Regions from separate parts of the Paraburkholderia sp. CNPSo 3076 genome, predicted to be linked through region 3. Evidence: predicted binding sites of a transcription regulator. Region 3 holds the regulator's gene; each other region holds the start of a gene.
What was found. Region 3 encodes FliA, which starts transcription of late flagellar genes. Its sites were predicted from a motif close to CTAAAGTTTNNNNNNNNNNNGCCGNTA; they were not measured.

Region 1 (5,409 bases), on a different contig from region 3:
ACGGGTTTTTTTATGACGTAAAGCGTTGTAGCTGTACTGCTGTTCCCCGATAGCTCAGTCGGTAGAGCGCCGGACTGTTAATCCGTAGGTCCCTGGTTCGAGCCCAGGTCGGGGAGCCAAGATATCGAGGGGTTGCGTGTTTGCACGCAACCCCTTTTTCTTTTGGTGCGCGCGTGGCGCACCCCGCCCTCCCCGATAATGTCGCTTCGTCATCTTCGGGAATCCGCATGAAATCCACCCGCCTTGCCGCTCGCCTCGCGCGCCCGCTGCTCGCCTGCGCGAGCCTCGTCGCCTGCGCCGCCGCCCACGCCGAGCAGATCGGCAGCGTGAACACCAACTTCCGCGTAACCGGCTCGGACAAGGTCGTGGTCGAGGCCTACGACGATCCGCAGGTGCCAGGCATTACCTGCTATGTCTCGCGCGCACGCACGGGCGGCGTGAAGGGCACGCTCGGCATTGCGGAAGATCCGACGGAGGCGTCGATCGCGTGCCGGCAGGTCGGGCCGATCTCGTTCGCTGGCCCGCTCAAACAGCAGGCCGACGTCTTCAACGAGCGCATGTCGCTCCTCTTCAAGACGTTGCACGTCGTGCGCGTGGTCGACGCGAAGCGCAACGCGCTCGTGTATCTGACCTACAGCGACCGCGTGGTGAGCGGCAGCGCCAAGAACAGTGTCACGGCCGTGCCGGTGCCCGCGGGCACGACGATTCCGCTGCGCTAAACTGGGGATTCGTGCAGGATCCTCCACCATGACCGATTCCCGTTTTCGAGACTCCGCCCGCTACTGGCGCACGCCGCTTCTGCCCGGCGCGGATCTCGTCACGGCCGAATACAACGAACATACGTTCGCGCCGCACTGGCACGAGGCCTACACGATCCCCGTGATCGAGGGCGGCGCGGAATGCTTTCGCTATCGCGGCACGCAGCATGTCGCCGCGACGGGCAGCGTACCGGTGATCAATCCGGGTGAGCTGCACACGGGTTCGCGCGCCGTCGAAGAAGGCTGGAGCTATCGGGTGATGTACGTGCCGATCGACTTCCTGCACGAGCTCGCCGGCGAAATCGCCGGGCGCACGCAGCCGCTGCCGTGGTTCGACGCCGAGGTGATCCACGATCTCGATCTCGCGCATCGGCTCTCGCGCGCTCACCGGCTGCTGGAAGCCGACGCCGACTGGCGGCGCGCCGCGGCCGTGCCGGAATCCGCCACGAGCGCCAGTTTGGCTGGCGTGACGGCGCTCCCCGCGCCTTCCGGCACACCGCATGCCGCACCGCCTTCGACGCCGTGTGCCGATCTGCTCGCCGTGGAAGGCTCGCTGCTCGACGCGCTCTCGACGCTGCTCACGCGCTACGGCCGCACGCGCGAGGCGGCGCTCAGGCACGGTCCGAACGATCCGCGCGTGGAAACGATGAAGGCGCTCCTCGCCGCCGATCTCGCCACGCCGCTGCGCGTGGCCGATCTCGCCCAGGCGGTCGGCCTCTCGCCGTTTCACGCCACGCGGCTCTTCACGCAGGCGACCGGACTGCCGCCGCACGCCTGGCGCACCCAGCTGCGCCTGCAACGCGCCCTCGCCCCGCTGCGCGACGGCGCCACGGTCGCCGAAGTCGCGGCGGCGAGCGGTTTCACCGACCAGAGCCATTTCACGCGGCACTTTCGGCGCATGTTCGGCGTGCCGCCGGGGCGCTGGCAATCGTCCTGAACGCGCGAGCCCGCGTTCCGCCGCAAGAACGTACAAGCCACGCGTAAGGCCACCCGCTATGCTGTCCCCTTGTATCAGGAGGACAGCTTGACCACGCATCCCAACCGCCTTGCCGAATTCATCGCCGGCGCGCGCGACACGATCCCCATGATGATCGGCGCCGCGCCCTTCGGCGTGATCTTCGGCACGCTCGTCACCTCGGGCCCGCTTTCGCTCTGGCACGGCCAGTTCATGTCGCTCGCCGTGTTCGCAGGCTCCGCGCAGTTCATCGCGCTCGGGCTGATCGCCTCGCACGCGAGCTTCGCGGTGATTCTCGCCACCACGTTCATCGTGAACCTGCGGCACGTGCTCTACAGCGCGACGCTCGCGCCTTATGTCTCGCACCTGCCGCTGCGCTGGCGTCTCGTGCTCGGCGGCCTGCTCACCGACGAGGTCTTCGCTGTCGCGTGGACGCATTTCCGCCGCCATCCGCCCGGCGACGACGTTTCGCCGTGGCATTTCCTCGGTTCGGGGCTCTCGATGTACCTGAACTGGCAGCTCTGGACCGCGGCCGGCCTGCTGTTCGGCGCGGCGTTCCCGGGGCTGCAGTCGCTCGGCCTCGACTTCGCCATGGTCGCGACCTTCATCGCCATCGTCGTGCCGCAGCTCGTTGCCTTGCGCTACCTCGCCGCCGCCGCGACTGCGGGCGCGCTCGCCTTTTTCTGGCAGGGCTGGCCGTACAAGCTCGGGCTGCTCGGCGCCGTGCTCGCCGGCGTGGTCGTGGGTGTCGTGCTCTCGCGCCCGGGTTCCTCGCGCGGCGCCCGCGCCGCCAGCGAGTCCCCCCGCAAGTCCCCCAACGTCCAGCGCACCGCAGGAGCCGGGCAATGAACTACGTCGTCCTGATTCTCGGCATGGCCCTCATCACCCTGGTCATTCGCACCGCGGTGTTCGTGCTCGGCGACCGGCTCGTGTTCCCACCGCTCGTGCGCACCGCGCTCGGCTTCGTGCCCGTCACCGTGCTCACGGCGATCATCGTGCCGATGGCGGTGTCGCCCCACGGACAGGGCGCCGAGCTGACCTGGCGCAACCCGCAGCTCGTCGGCGCGCTCGCGGCGATCGTCGTCAGCGCGCTCACGAAGCGCCCGCTCCTCACCATCGCGGTCGGGCTCGGCGTGTTCTTCCTCTGGCAAGGCGTCGTCCTGCGCTAGAGCCGCCTCTCGCCCCTTACGCTCAAGTTTCACCCCGGAGCGCCGTTAAACCCGACAAGGCCTGCTTTGGCAGGCCACTGCTCGAACGGCGAGAGCACGCGAGAAGCGATAAGGATTACACCGGGGCAACCACAATGGGGCATATCACCCTCAACCTGAAGGACGAAACGCTTGCGTCGCTGCGCAAGGATTTCGACGCGTTCCTGCGCGTCTCGCTCAAACTCGACCCGCAGTTCGCCACGCCGGAATTCGAGGATTACCTGCGCGCGAAGCTGCTCGACAACATGACGCCGCTCACGGAGCACGCCGTGCAGCGGCTCCTGCAAGGCGGCCAGTACGCGTGGGCCAAGCGCACGCTCGACAAGGAATTCCCCGAGGTCGTCTCGATCCTGATGCGTCAGGCCGGCGAATTCGGTTTCGGCTTCGCGTCGCGGCCCGAGTGGACGCCCGACGAACTCTCGAAGCAGTGCCGCGACTGGGCGGCGGCCATCGTGAGCGAAGCCCAGGGCGACGACACGCTGGTCGATCCGCTGGCCGCGCAGATCAAGTCGGGCGTGCAGGATATCCAGGCGCTCGAAGAGTCGATGCAGACGCCCGCGTGGCGCCTCACCGAGTCGCTGCGTCAGCGTGTGTACGAAGCGAAGATCGGCTGTGAACAGGCTAGCGGCAGCGCGGCGCGCGAGCGTCTGGGCGAACTGCGCGGGCTGCTGAGGCTCGGCGTCACGCACGGCGTCTTCCAGAAGCAGGAAGCGCAACAGATCATGGAGTATCTGCGCCTGCTCAAGCCCGAGATTTTCGTCGAGGAACCCGACGACGTGTTCACGCGCCTTGCCGCGTGGATGCGCAACTTCTTCATGCCGCCGCAGCGCAGCACCGCGCGCGAGCAACGGCGCTAAGCAATGGCGCGCCGCCTGAAAACGGCGCGCGCCCCTAATCCCACATCTTCCTGAGCTTCGCGGCGATCTCGACCTTCGCCTGCGCGGCAGCGGCGAGTCCCGCCGCGCTCGGCGCGCTCGCCACGGGCGCGGGCGGCCACGCGCGGGATTCGAACAGCGGCAGCATGGGCGTGGCGATGAAGCGCGTGCGCGAGGCCCACACGTGCCGGTCGCCCGACGCCACCTGGTTGTGCACATAAAAGCGCTGCGGCACGACGATGTGCAGATCCTCCTTCGCGCGCGTCATCGCGACATAGAGCAGCCGCCGCTCCTCCTCCAGCTCCTCGTCGCTGCCCGCGCCGAGATCGGAAGGAATGCAGCCGTCCACGCCGTTGAGCACGAACACGTTGCGCCACTCCTGACCTTTCGCCGAATGGATCGTCGAGAGGATCAGATAGTCCTCGTCGAGCAGCGGATCGGCGGATTCGGCGCTCGTCGCGTCCGGCGGATCGAGCGTGAGTTCGGTGAGAAAACGCTCGCGCGAGGCGTAGGTGCTCGCAATGCTCTCCATCTGCAGCAAGTCGGCGAGACGCACCTGGGCGTCTTCGTGATTGCGCTCGAGATGCGGCTCGTACCAGCGCCGCACGCGCTCGAATTCGGCGGGCCACGGCGTCGAGCGCATCGAGAGGCTGTCGATGAGCGACGCAAACGCGGGCCAGTCCTCGGCCGCGCGCGGCGGCGGCGCGAAAGCCGCGAGCGCCTCGGCGGCGCGATACGCGCCCGTGCACGCGGCCACCTGGTCGAGCAGGCGCGCGGCGTTGGCGGGCCCGACGCCCGGCAGCAATTGCGTCACGCGAAACCCCGCCACACGGTCGAGCGGATTCTCGGCCCAGCGCAGCACCGCCAGCACGTCTTTCACGTGTGCGGCGTCGAGAAAACGCAGTCCGCCGAACTTCACGAACGGGATATTGCGCCGCGCCAGTTCGATTTCGAGCGTCGCGCTGTGGTGCGCCGCGCGAAACAGCACGGCCTGCTGTTTGAGTTTCATGCCCGCTTCACGCGCCTCGAGAACCTGCTCGACGACGTAGCGCGCCTGGGTTGCCTCGTCGGCCACGGTGACGAGGCGCGGGCGCTGCTGCGAGGGGCGCTCGGTCCACAGGTTCTTGGTGAAGCGCTCGGCGGCGGCGTCGATCACGGCGTTCGAGGCGGCGAGGATCGGCGCCGTCGAACGGTAGTTGCGCTCGAGCGTCACCTGACGCGCGGGCGGGTCGAACTGCGCCGGGAAGTCGAGAATGTTGCGCACGGTCGCGCCGCGAAACGAATAGATTGCCTGGGCGTCGTCGCCGACCACGGTGAGGCCGCGGCCATTGGGCTTGAGCGCGAGCAGGATCGAGGCCTGCAGGCGGTTGGTGTCCTGGTATTCGTCGACGAGGATATGGTCGAAGCGGCCCGCGAGATCGGCGGCAATGGCCGGCTCCGCGGCCATGTGCGCCCAGTAGAGCAGCAGGTCGTCGTAGTCGAGGACGTTCTGCTTCTGCTTGGCGTCCACGTACGACGCGAACAGCGCGCGTAGCTGCGACTCCCACTCGAGGCACCACGAGAACGAACGGTTGAGGACGTTCGCGAGCGAATCGCCCGTGTTGACCGCGCGC
Region 2 (5,409 bases), on a different contig from region 3:
GCTGCGCTTGAGGTTGTCGCTGCCCGAGAGGAGGTTCGTGAGCACGTCGTCGAGCTCGCGCAGCGCCTGCGGCTGGATGCCGTCGAGCGTCGCGATACGCAGCAGCACGTCGTTGCGCAGGCGCTCGGTGAAGCACGAAGCGATTTCCGAGGCCTGGTCGCGGTCGAGGTGCACGAGAATCGTCGCGATGATCTGCGGGTGCTCGTTCTTGATGAGTTCGGCCACCGACCCCGAATCCATCCACTTGAGGCCCTCAATGCCGCTCGTGTCGCCGCCTTGCAGAATGCGGTCGATGATCGCGCCGGCCTTGTCCTCGCCCAGCGCCTTGTTGAGCACGTTGCGGATGTAGTCGTTCGAGTCGAGCGAGAAGGCGGTGTGCTGTTCGGCTTCCTTGACGAAGTCCTGCAGCACGATTTCGATCTCTTCGCGCTTGACGTTCTTGAGCGCCGCCATGGCGGCGCCGATTTTCTGCACTTCGCGCGGACCGAGGAACTTGAAGACCTCGGAGGCCTCTTGCTCGCCGATCGACATGAGCAGCAGCGCGCTCTTGGTTGCGCCTTCAGCGTTCATCGTTCACCCAGCTTTTCACGACGGTTGCGACGATCTTCGGATCCTGGCGCGCGATGTTGCGCGCGTATTCCAGGTTGCGTTCGAACTTGTTCTTCTCGTTTTCGAAGGCGAGCAGGGCGGCTTCGTTGTCCGCGTTGTCTTCGCCTTCCGCACCAGCGCCGCCAAGGCGCACGGCTTCGGGGAGACCGTCGAGCAGCAGCGGCTCGCCGTCGGCCATGCCCGGCAGCGAGGGGGCAACCGGCTCGGGCGGCGGGAACGCGCGGCGCAGCGCCGGCTTCACCATCACGAAATAAAGGAAGAGCGCCACCGCGCCAATGCCGAGCCACGTCGCAATCTGCTTGGCAAGGGCGAGGATGTCGGGTTGACGCCACCACGGCAGGTTCGCGTTCGGGTCGACTTCGGTCTGGAACGCGGCGTTCACGACGTTCACCGAGTCGCCGCGCTTGGCGTCGTAGCCCATGGCGTCCTTCACGAGCTGCTCGACCTGCGCGAGCTTCTGCGCGTCGAGCGGCTGCATGGTGGCGTGACCCTTGGCGTCCACCTTCGGCTGATAGTTCACGATCACGGCGACCGACAGGCGCTTCACGTCGCCCGGCGCCTGGCTGTAGTGGCGCACGGTCTTGTCGAGCTCGTAGTTCGTGGTGGTGTCGCGATGATCGGAGACCGGCACCGGCGCCGACGCCCCGTTCGCACCCGCCGGCGCGCTGATGGGCGCCGAGGCTGGCTGCGGCGGCTGGTTCGTGAGCGCGCCGGGCACGCCGCCCGCGCCGCTTTGCTGCATTTCCGTCGAAATGTTCTGCTGCTGGCTGCGGATGGCTGCGGCCTGCGGGTTGGCGTTCGGACCGTAGGCTTCGGAGGTCTGCTCGAGCTTTGAGAAGTCGAGGTCGGCGCTCACCTGCGAGCGTGCGTTGCCGGCGCCGAACAGGGGCGCGAGGATCGCGTCGATGCGCGCCTGGGTGTCGTGCTCGACCTGGCGCACATACTTGAGCTGTGAGGCGTCGAGGCCCACGCCCGTGGCGCTCTGGGTGAGGAGGTTGCCGTCCTGGTCGACCACCGTCACGTTGCGCACCGGCAGGTCCGGCACGGCCGAAGCCACCATGTGCGTGATCGCGGCGACCTGGCCGTCGTCGAGAATGCGGCCCGGATACAGGTTCACGAGCACCGAGGCGGACGGCGCTTCGCGCTCGCGCACGAACACCGAAGGCTTCGGAATGGCCAGATGCACGCGCGCCGACTTTACGCTCGCGATCGACTGGATCGTTTGCTCGAGCTCGCCTTCGAGCGCGCGCTGGTAGTTCACCTGCTCGGCGAACTGGCTGATGCCGAACTTCTGGTTGTCCATCAGCTCGAAGCCGACCGAACCGTTCTTCGGCAGGCCCTGGGAGGCGAGGCGCAGGCGCATTTCGTTGACCTGCTCGGCGGGCACGAGAATGGCGCCGCCGGCGTCCGAGAACTTGTAGGGAACGTTTGCGGCCTGGAGCGCGGTAATGATGGCGCCGCCGTCGCGATCCGACAGGTTGCTATACAGCACCTTGTAGTCGGGCGCGCGCGACCACAGCACGAGACCCGCGACCACGGCCACGAGCACCGCCACGGCAAAAATGAGCGGCGCGCGCGGGTTGCCGCGCACGTTGCGCAACGACGAGAGCGAGCCGAGGCGTTGCGCGAAGCCGCCGCCTAGGTCATCCGCGCCGCCCAGGCCTGCGCCCGCGCCAGCGCCGGGCGCGGCGCCCGCGCCAGAGGTGGCGAGGCCCATGCGGGCGTCGGGGTTGATCAAAGAATTGGCAGTCGAATCCATGCGACGGGTATCTCCGGAGGCTTCCAGGTCTCGCCTTGCATGGCGGAGACTTTCACGTGACGCATTATCCGGGGCCACTGGCAAGCCGATTGCGCGAATAGAGCCGGGTTTTCCCCCTAGTTTCGGGGCTGCCGAAACGGACCCGCTGCTATGCTCTCCTCCAGATTCGGCGCCCTGTCAGTGCGCCGTCTCGGCCGGGCCCGCAGGATTGCCGCGCAATCGCTGAAACTCCGGTCCTGGGGCTCGCCCCGGAATACCCCGCAGGTCCCCTTTTCGTGGAGCAAACATGACCGTGCCAGTATCCCCGCTCACGTCCGCCTTGGCGCAAATGCAGTCGATGGCGACCCAGGCGGCCGGCAGCCCCACCGCAGCCGACGAAAAATCGGGCGCGGCCACGGCCGGCGGGTTCGCGGCGGCGCTCAAGTCGTCGCTCGACCAGATCAGCGACGCCCAGCAGAAGGCGGTTGGCGAGTCGCAGGCGTTCGAACTGGGCGCGAACAACGTGTCGCTCAACGACGTGATGGTCGACATGCAGAAAGCCAACATCGGCTTCCAGTTTGGCTTGCAGGTACGCAACAAGCTCGTGGCTGCCTACACCGACATCATGCAGATCCAGGTGTGACGGTGCCCGAAGCCTTCGCCCGCTCAACGCGCTAAAGCTTCTTCCCCTACGTTCCGATAACCCGGCTAGAAGAGTCCGTCGCTCGTGCTTCGCGCAAGCGCCGGACGACCGCATTCAAGCCAAACGTATCAAGGAGAAGCGCCGATGTTTTCCCCTGCCCAATCTGGAGCTAACGCCTATGCACGCGTGGGCGTCGAAACGGGGGTCATGGGGGCGAGCCCGCACAAGCTGATCGTGCTCCTGTACCAGGGAGCGCGCCAGGCCATCGCGCAGGCACGTATGCATTTGCAGGCCGGCAACGTCGGCCCGCGTTGCGAGGCGATCGCCAAGGCGATCCGGATTGTCGAGAGCGGACTTCAGCTTGCGTTGAACGTCGAGGCGGGCGGCGAGATCGCCCAACGCCTGAATGCGCTGTACAGCTACATGACGAAGCGCCTGCTGGAAGCCAATATTAAACAGAGCGAGACCATGCTGGTCGAGGTCGATAGACTGCTGGCTACGCTCGAAGAAGCCTGGTTGGGGATAGCGCCGGAAGTGGCGAGGATGGCCGAGCAGGCATCCGCGTCAGCGCCCGGCTCATTGATGAGATGAGTTCAAAAGCAGACTACTTCGCCCGCTACGAAGCGATAGCGGCCGTGTCGGAGCAGATGCTCCATGCGGCGCGCGATGCGCACTGGAACGATCTGATCGGCTTGCAGGAGGAGTACCGGATCCTCGTCGATGCCTTGAAGGACGCCGAAGCCGTGGTGCGGCTCACGGTTTCCGAACGGGCGCGCAAGTACGAGCTGATCCGCCAGATCCTCGCCGACGACGCCGCCATTCGCGATCTCGCAAGCCCTTGCATGGCACGGCTTTCGGCGCTCTTTTACGGCACCGTGCAGCCCGCGCGGGTCTTGCAGGAAATCTACGGAGCCCGCTAGCGCGGCGCGTGGCGCCTCCCGAGGCAACGGCGCGCAACGCCCCATGAACCGGCAGGTCAGCGCCGTGCGCAGATCCGGAACACCATGAACGGAATCGACACCGGAGCCGCCGCGCTCCTCGCGAGCCGCATCGCGGCGCTCACGCCGGTCGGGCCGCAGAGCGCCTCCGGCGCGGCGCAGACGGGCGTCTCCGCGCTCGCAACGGGCACCGCCGCGCTCGCCGACACCGCAGCCAACACCAGCACTACGCAGGACTCTACGGAGACCGTGCTTTCGGCGGTTGCGCTGGCGCTCGACGCCATCATCCGCTCGGGCGGCGAAGCGACGCCCGCCGTGGTGGGCCGCGCGCCGCTCTGGGCCAGCCCCGATGCCGACGCGGCGCCCGGCGGCGCGGCCACGTTGCCGCTGCCGGGTCTCGCGGGCGAAGCGCAGGCGGTGGAAGCCGCGTTGCTCGCGGACGTGGCGCTCGCGGCCCAGGGTCTGGCCGGCGAGGCGCTGGCCGGGGCGGCCGACGCCGGGACCGGTGCCGGCGCGCAAACGGCGTCCTCGCAAAACCCGCAGGCCACCCAAACCGCCCAAACCGCCCAAACCACCCAAACCGCCCAAACCGCCCAAACCGCTCAAACGGCGCAAACCGCCGCCGCACAGGCCGGCCCGGTCGCCGCGCTCGCTGCGTCGCTCGCGCAGACGGTGAGTTCGAGCGGACTCTTCTACGAAGCCCACCTCGCGCAATGGTTGCGCGGCCAGCTTTCGCCCGCCGAACTTGCCGATGAGCCGCAGAACCGTCTGCTCGGCGCTCACTCGCAACTGCCGCTCGACTGGAGCCCGGCCGACGACGACATCGACGACGTCCAATGGACCGAGACGTTCTCCGACGCGCCGGGCGCCGCGCGCGGCGAAGCGGGCAATGCCCAGAACGCTGCAAACGCGCTCAACGCCGCGCTGGCGCGCGCCTTCCCCGGGCTGGCGGATCTGCACGGCGAAGCGGCCGCAAGCCAGGCCCAGGCGCGCGCAACGCTTGCCGACACCCTGCTGCCCGCCATGCACGAGGCGGCCGCGCAGGCCGCGGGGCCGTCGGTCCATCCGGCCGTGATACCGCTCGTGCGCCAGCAGCTCGATCTGCTCGCGACCGGTGAGTTTCGCTGGAATGGCGAGGCGTGGCCGGGCGTGCGGGTGGACTGGAGCATCCAGCAAGACGACTACGATGCGCGCGACCCGCACTCGGGCGCAGGCGGCGACGACGACATCCCATGGCGCACGCGGCTCACGCTTGCGCTGCCGAAGCTCGGCACCGTCGACGCGGAACTCACGCTGACGGGCTCGACGCTCGCCGTGCGCGTGCAGGCGAACGCAGGCGGCGCCGCGCGCCTCACCGCGGAAAGCGAGTCGCTGCGCGGGCGGCTCGAAGCGCTCGGGCTCACGCTCGCGGGGCTTTCGATCCGCGAGATCGGCAGCGGCGCTGCGGCAAATCCCGCCGAGGCTGCGAGAGCCGCTAGCGC
Region 3 (5,409 bases):
CGGGCGCGCTGCAGCGCGTGAACCTGTCGAGCGCCGCGAACCGCGTCGCCCCGGTGGTCGTGGACGCCGGCGCGGCGACGCTCGCGGGCGCGAAGCCGGTTGCCAGCGCAAGCGCCGGCGCGCCGCCCAATCCCAATACCAGCGCCGTCGCCACGAACGTGCAGGCCACGCCGCCGGGCCAGCAGGACGGCGAATCGATCCGCGCCGTCGCGCTCGCCTTCCTGCAGCAGCAGTCGGCGGGCTTGCCGGGCCACGTGAGCATCACGGTCGCGCCGGTGTTTCCGCGCGGCCTCGCCGCCTGCACCTCGCTCGAGCCGTTCATGCCGCCGGGCGCGCGCACCTATGGACACACGACCGTGGGCGTGCGCTGCGTCGGCGCGAAGCCGTGGACGCTCTATGTGAGCGCGCGCATTGCCGTGGACGTGACGTACTACGTGGCCTCGCGCCAGATCGGCGCGGGCGAAGCCCTTTCGGCCGCCGATTTCATGCCGCGCGCGGGGGACCTCGCGAACCTGCCGCAGACCATCATCACCGATCCCAACCAGGCGACGGGCGCCGTCGCGCTCGCGCGCATTTCCGCGGGCCTGCCGCTGCGCACCGACATGCTGCGCAGCGCTGCCTCGGTCGTCATCGGACAGACGGTCAAGGTGATCGCCGTAGGCAGCAACTTCACGATCTCCGCCGAGGGCAGCGCGCTTAACAACGCCGAGCCCGGCCAGCAGGTGCGCGTACGCACGAGCGCCGGCCAGATCATCTCGGGCGTGGTCAAGGACGCAGGTACCGTGCAGGTGCAGATCTAGGGCCGTAAGCGCTGGTAAGGGGCCGGATCAGGGTGCGCTGAGCCCCGTCCGGCGGCCCGATCCGGCCGTTTCCGGCTTGGTGCGCCAGCACACGTAACAGCATGTAACGTTGGGATTTTCGGCTAAAGTTCCGCCCGACCTGTGCCGTTATCAAGGTCAAATCGATCAGGAACGCCCATCGTGAAAGTTGACTCCTCCACCCGCAATGATCCGCGCACGCTGCAGGATGGCCTCGCGCGCTCGCAAGCCGATTCGACCGGCGTAGGCGCCGCCAGCACCGACACCGCGGCCACCTCCGGCGCGGCAGGCAGCACGACTCCCGCCGCTCAAGGCGGCGCGAACGTGAGCCTCTCGTCGCTCTCGTCGACGATGCGCTCGCTCGCGGCGAGCGGTTCCGCCGACATCGACACGGCGCACGTGCAGTCGATCAAGGACGCGATCCGCAACGGCACGTTGCAGATCGATTCCGGCAAGATTGCCGACGGCGTGATCCAGACCGCGCGCGACCTCATGAAGCCGACGTCGGGCAACTGAAGCCCGATGCGCGAGCGCCGCGCAAACCTCGCTTTTTTGGTGCCTTGCAATGAAAGATGCCCTGTTGGCCACACTGATCGACGAACACGCCACGGTCGAGGCGTTCGCGTCGCTGCTCGCCTATGAAGAGAAGGCGCTCGTGTCGGCCGACGGCATGGAGGCGCTGCCGCAGATCGTCGAGCAGAAGACGACGCTCACGCAGCGTCTCGCGGGCCTGGAAAAGGCGCGCGACGCGCAACTGGCCGGCCTCGGCCTGCCAGGCGGCCGCAAGGGCATCGAAATGGCCTGCGACGGCGATGCGCGTCTTGCAAGCCAGTGGGCGCTGCTCAAGGGGTCGACGGAGCGCGCGCGCCGCAAGAATCTCACCATTGGCATGATGATCCGCACGCGCATGGAGCATAACCGCCGCGCGCTCTCGATCCTGCGCGGCGAAACGGGCAACGGCGCGATGCTGTACGGTCCCGATGGACGGCTGCCGGCGTTCGGGCTGTAAGCGCGCACGCAGATCGTTCGCCAAAGACAAAAGCCGAAGCGGCGATGCTTCGGCTTTTTTGTTTGCGCGAGTCCACTGCACCGACAAAAAGCCGGAGGGCTCACGCACTCCGGCTCTTTCACCGCACCAGCCCGCGCCGGCAGCCGCGCAGACCGTCTACCGCCTCAATTCTCCTGGCCGGCCCACGACATCTCGCGCAGCCGCGTGCGCAAGCGCGCCACCGCCTGGCTGTGCAGCTGGCACACGCGCGACTCGCTCACCTCCATCACCGCGCCGATTTCGCGCAGGTTCATGCCGCGCTCGTAATAGAGCGACATGAGCAGCTTCTCGCGCTCGGGCAGCCGCTCGATCGCCTCGACGAGCGCGCCGCGCAGGCTGCCGTCGAGCAGCGCCGAAAGCGGGTCCGAATGATCGACGCAGTAGCGGTCGAGGAACGGTTCGTCCTCGGCGGAGCGGTCGAAGTCTTCGTAGTAGATGAGCTGGCTGCCGTGCAGTTCCTGCAGCATGCTCTGATACTCGTCGAGCGGCATGCTCAGATGCTCGGCGATCTCCGTCTCGCTCGCCGAGCGCCCGAGCCGCTGCTCCACCTTGTGCACCGCGCTTTCCACTTCGCGCGAGGTGCGGCGCAGGCTGCGCGGCAGCCAGTCGTTGCTGCGCAGCTCGTCGAGCATCGCGCCGCGAATGCGCTGGCTCGCATAGGTCTCGAACTGCGCACCCTGATCTTCCTTGTAGCGGTTGGCCGCGTCGAGCAGGCCGATCATGCCGGCCTGGATCAGGTCGTCGAGGTCCACGCTCGCCGGCATCTTGGCGACGAGCTGCAAGCCAAGCCGCCGGACGAGCGGCGCGTACTTCGCAAGCACGTCGGCCTGCGAAATCTTTCCTTGAGCGTTATACATCGTGCTCTCCACTTCTCATCTCCCCTATTGGCGTCGTCGTGCGCACGTCAGACGTGCTGCGGCGACGTCCGCTGCGCGGGCGTATCGGTGCGCCAGCCCACATGGGACGGCGCGGACGCGGATGTTGCGTTGGGTGCGGGATGCACACCCGTCACGACCGCAACGAACGAATCGGCGTTCGCGGCGAGCGTGCTGTGTGCGGCGTTTGTTGCTTGCGTAGCGTGGGGCTGGACGCCGGCTTGCGGCGCGCCGTCCAGATCGTCGGCGGGTGCTTGGGCCGCCGCTTCATGTTCTTCGTCCGTCGCGCCGAATAACGCTGCGCTGGCGCGCGCCGTGGCCGGCGAGCACGCCGAGACCGCGGGTCGCATCGGCCAGTGCGGCAATTCGGCGGCCACGTGGCGGAAATCGCGCGCGGCGGCCGTCGACGGAAACGCATCGACGATGCAGCGCGCGAGCCTGAGCGCCTGCGCCATGTGCTGATCGGCGGCGACGCTTCCGGCGCTGTCGAGCGACACGCTCAGGTAGCGGCTCGCCACCCCCGCGAGGTTCTCGATCGCGGCCTGCGCGTCGCTTGCGTTCGCCACATGATTCGCGAGCACGCGGAACTGCGCGATCGCATGCGCGAAGTGCAGCCGTTTCATGCACGCGTAGGCGTCCGTGATCGACTGCGCACCGATGCGCATCACGATCAGCACGTCGTGCGCGTGCATGGCGAGCGGCGAAAGCGCGCCTTCGGCGTCGAGCTGCGCGTCGATCAAGACAATGTCCGCGGGACCCGAAATGACCTTCTGCAGCTGCGCGGCCGTGTACTGCGCACGGTTGTCGCGCGAGGCGGCCAGCACGCCGAAGCCGAGCGCATGGCGGCCCACGGCTTCCTCGAGCGTGCGCTCGCCGCGCATGACGGCGGCGAAGTTGCCTGCGCCGCGCACGCCGCCCACCAGCGCACAGACCGAGCGGGGTCCCAGGCACTCGTCGATCACGAGCACGTCCTTGCCCTGCGCGGTGAGCGCCGCGGCGAGATTGACCACCGTGGTCGTGCGCCCGGGCGAACCTGCACCGCCCGTCACCGCGACCACGCGCGAGCCTTCGCGCGCGAGAAGCCGCCGCAGCCCTTCGGCCTGATCGATTACGAACTTATCCAAACCTGACCTCGTGAGCCTGCGAATTCGAACGCGTCGAGAGTGCCGACAGCAGCGCCGGGATATCGTCTTCGTGCGGCACGAACGGCGAACTCTCTCGCGGAATGCAGAAAGCGCTGCGGATCAGGAAGCGGCGCGTCGCCACGTAAAGGTTCTCGGGGACCTTCTGGCCCGTGGAGACGTAATGCACCGGCAGCTTGTAGCGCAGCACGGTGTCGAGCGCGCTGCCGAGGTTGGTCGCTTCGTCGAGCTTGGTGAGGATGCAGCCCGTGAGCGGCGCGTCGTCCGGACCGCTCTGGTAGGCCTGCACGACTTCGTTGAGCGTGTCGCCGTGGTTGGTCGCCGAGAGCAGCAACAGGCGCTGCACCGGGCGGCCCGCGCCGCACAGCATGGCGATCTGGTCGGCCACGGCGCGGTCGCGCTGGCTCATGCCGATCGTGTCGATCAGCACGATGTGCTTGTTCTTGAGTTCGGTGAGCGCGAGCTGGAGGTCCGCGCCGTCGCGCACCGCGTGCACCGAAACGCCGAGGATCTTGCCGAAGATGCGCAGTTGCTCGTGGCCGCCGATACGGTAGCTGTCGGTGGTGAGCAGCGCCACCTTGCTCGCGCCGAAGCGCATCACGCAGCGCGCGGCGAGCTTCGCCGTGGTCGTGGTCTTGCCCACGCCCGTCGGGCCCATCAGCGCGAACACGCCGCCGCGCTCCATGAGCGCTTCTTCGTCTTCGAGCACGGGCAGGTTCGATTCGAGCACCGACTGGAGCCACTCCATGCCGGCCTCTTCGGTCTGCACGTCGGGCAGGCGGTCGATCATCATCTTCACGAGCTGCGCCGAGAAGCCCGCGGCGAACAGCTGCTTGGTGAGCGCGCCCTGCACCGGGCTGCGGCGCTGGCGCTCGCCCCACAGGAGGCCCGCGAACTGCTCTTCCATCATGCCGCGCATGGAGGCGAGCTCGTTCATCACGGTTTCGTTGACGACCTGCTCGATGCGCGCGCGAATCGCTTCGCTGACGGTTTGCGCCGCGTTGGCGCCATCGGCGCCCTGCGCATTGCGGTTGCCGGGCGCGGGGCCGGCGGCTTCCGGACCGTGGCCGAGACGCTGCGCGGCGCGGCGCGCGGCGACATGCGCGGCCTCGAGCGCCCAGTCGGGCGTGCTGGCATCGACGTCGTGCGGCAGCACCGGGTCGGCGACGCTGCCAAGACCGCGCGCGGCGGCGGCAGCGGGCGTCATGCCCGGCACGCGCGGCGCGTTCTGCTGGTTCGCGATGCGGCGGGCGTGGTCGATCAGCCAGGGGTTCGTCTCGGCCATCGTGCGCGGCGCATCGCCCGCCGGCGCGGCGGCGGCCTGCTCGAGCCGCGCTGCGGCTTCGCGTGCGGCGGCCTGGGCGCTCGCGTTCGCGGCCGGCGCCGTGGACGCAAACGATGGCGCAAAGGCCGGCGCGGCGAGCGACTCGGTCGCGGCCTGCAGCGCCATTTGCAGCGGCGAATGCGGATGCGGAACAGCTTGTTGCGATTGCGCGGCCTGCATCGCGGATTGCAGCGTCGGCGGC

Region 1: a site for FliA is predicted at 2,904-2,930, ahead of M3A49_RS30005 (DUF4088 family protein). Genes of this name have one in related genera too.
Region 2: a site for FliA is predicted at 3,023-3,049, ahead of fliS (flagellar export chaperone FliS). Genes of this name have one in related genera too.

What each region holds. Positions count from the first base shown of each region.
Region 1 covers NZ_JAPMAL010000029.1:44,917-50,325, reverse strand. The annotation lists tRNA gene M3A49_RS30030 (tRNA-Asn) at 44-119, shown strand; gene M3A49_RS30025 (CreA family protein) at 228-719, shown strand; gene M3A49_RS30020 (AraC family transcriptional regulator) at 748-1,695, shown strand; gene M3A49_RS30015 (AzlC family ABC transporter permease) at 1,843-2,562, shown strand; gene M3A49_RS30010 (AzlD domain-containing protein) at 2,559-2,882, shown strand; gene M3A49_RS30005 (DUF4088 family protein) at 3,017-3,778, shown strand; gene M3A49_RS30000 (ATP-dependent helicase) at 3,813-5,409, opposite strand, start outside.
Region 2 covers NZ_JAPMAL010000058.1:504-5,912, forward strand. The annotation lists gene fliG (flagellar motor switch protein FliG) at 1-570, opposite strand, end outside; gene fliF (flagellar basal-body MS-ring/collar protein FliF) at 560-2,368, opposite strand; gene fliE (flagellar hook-basal body complex protein FliE) at 2,655-2,990, shown strand; gene fliS (flagellar export chaperone FliS) at 3,135-3,581, shown strand; gene M3A49_RS39425 (flagellar protein FliT) at 3,578-3,910, shown strand; gene M3A49_RS39430 (flagellar hook-length control protein FliK) at 3,995-5,409, shown strand, end outside.
Region 3 covers NZ_JAPMAL010000015.1:22,302-27,710, forward strand. The annotation lists gene flgA (flagellar basal body P-ring formation chaperone FlgA) at 1-800, shown strand, start outside; gene flgM (flagellar biosynthesis anti-sigma factor FlgM) at 981-1,334, shown strand; gene M3A49_RS18255 (flagella synthesis protein FlgN) at 1,384-1,827, shown strand; gene M3A49_RS18260 (RNA polymerase sigma factor FliA) at 1,992-2,723, opposite strand; partial or broken gene M3A49_RS18265 (MinD/ParA family protein) at 3,083-3,865, opposite strand; gene flhF (flagellar biosynthesis protein FlhF) at 3,858-5,409, opposite strand, start outside.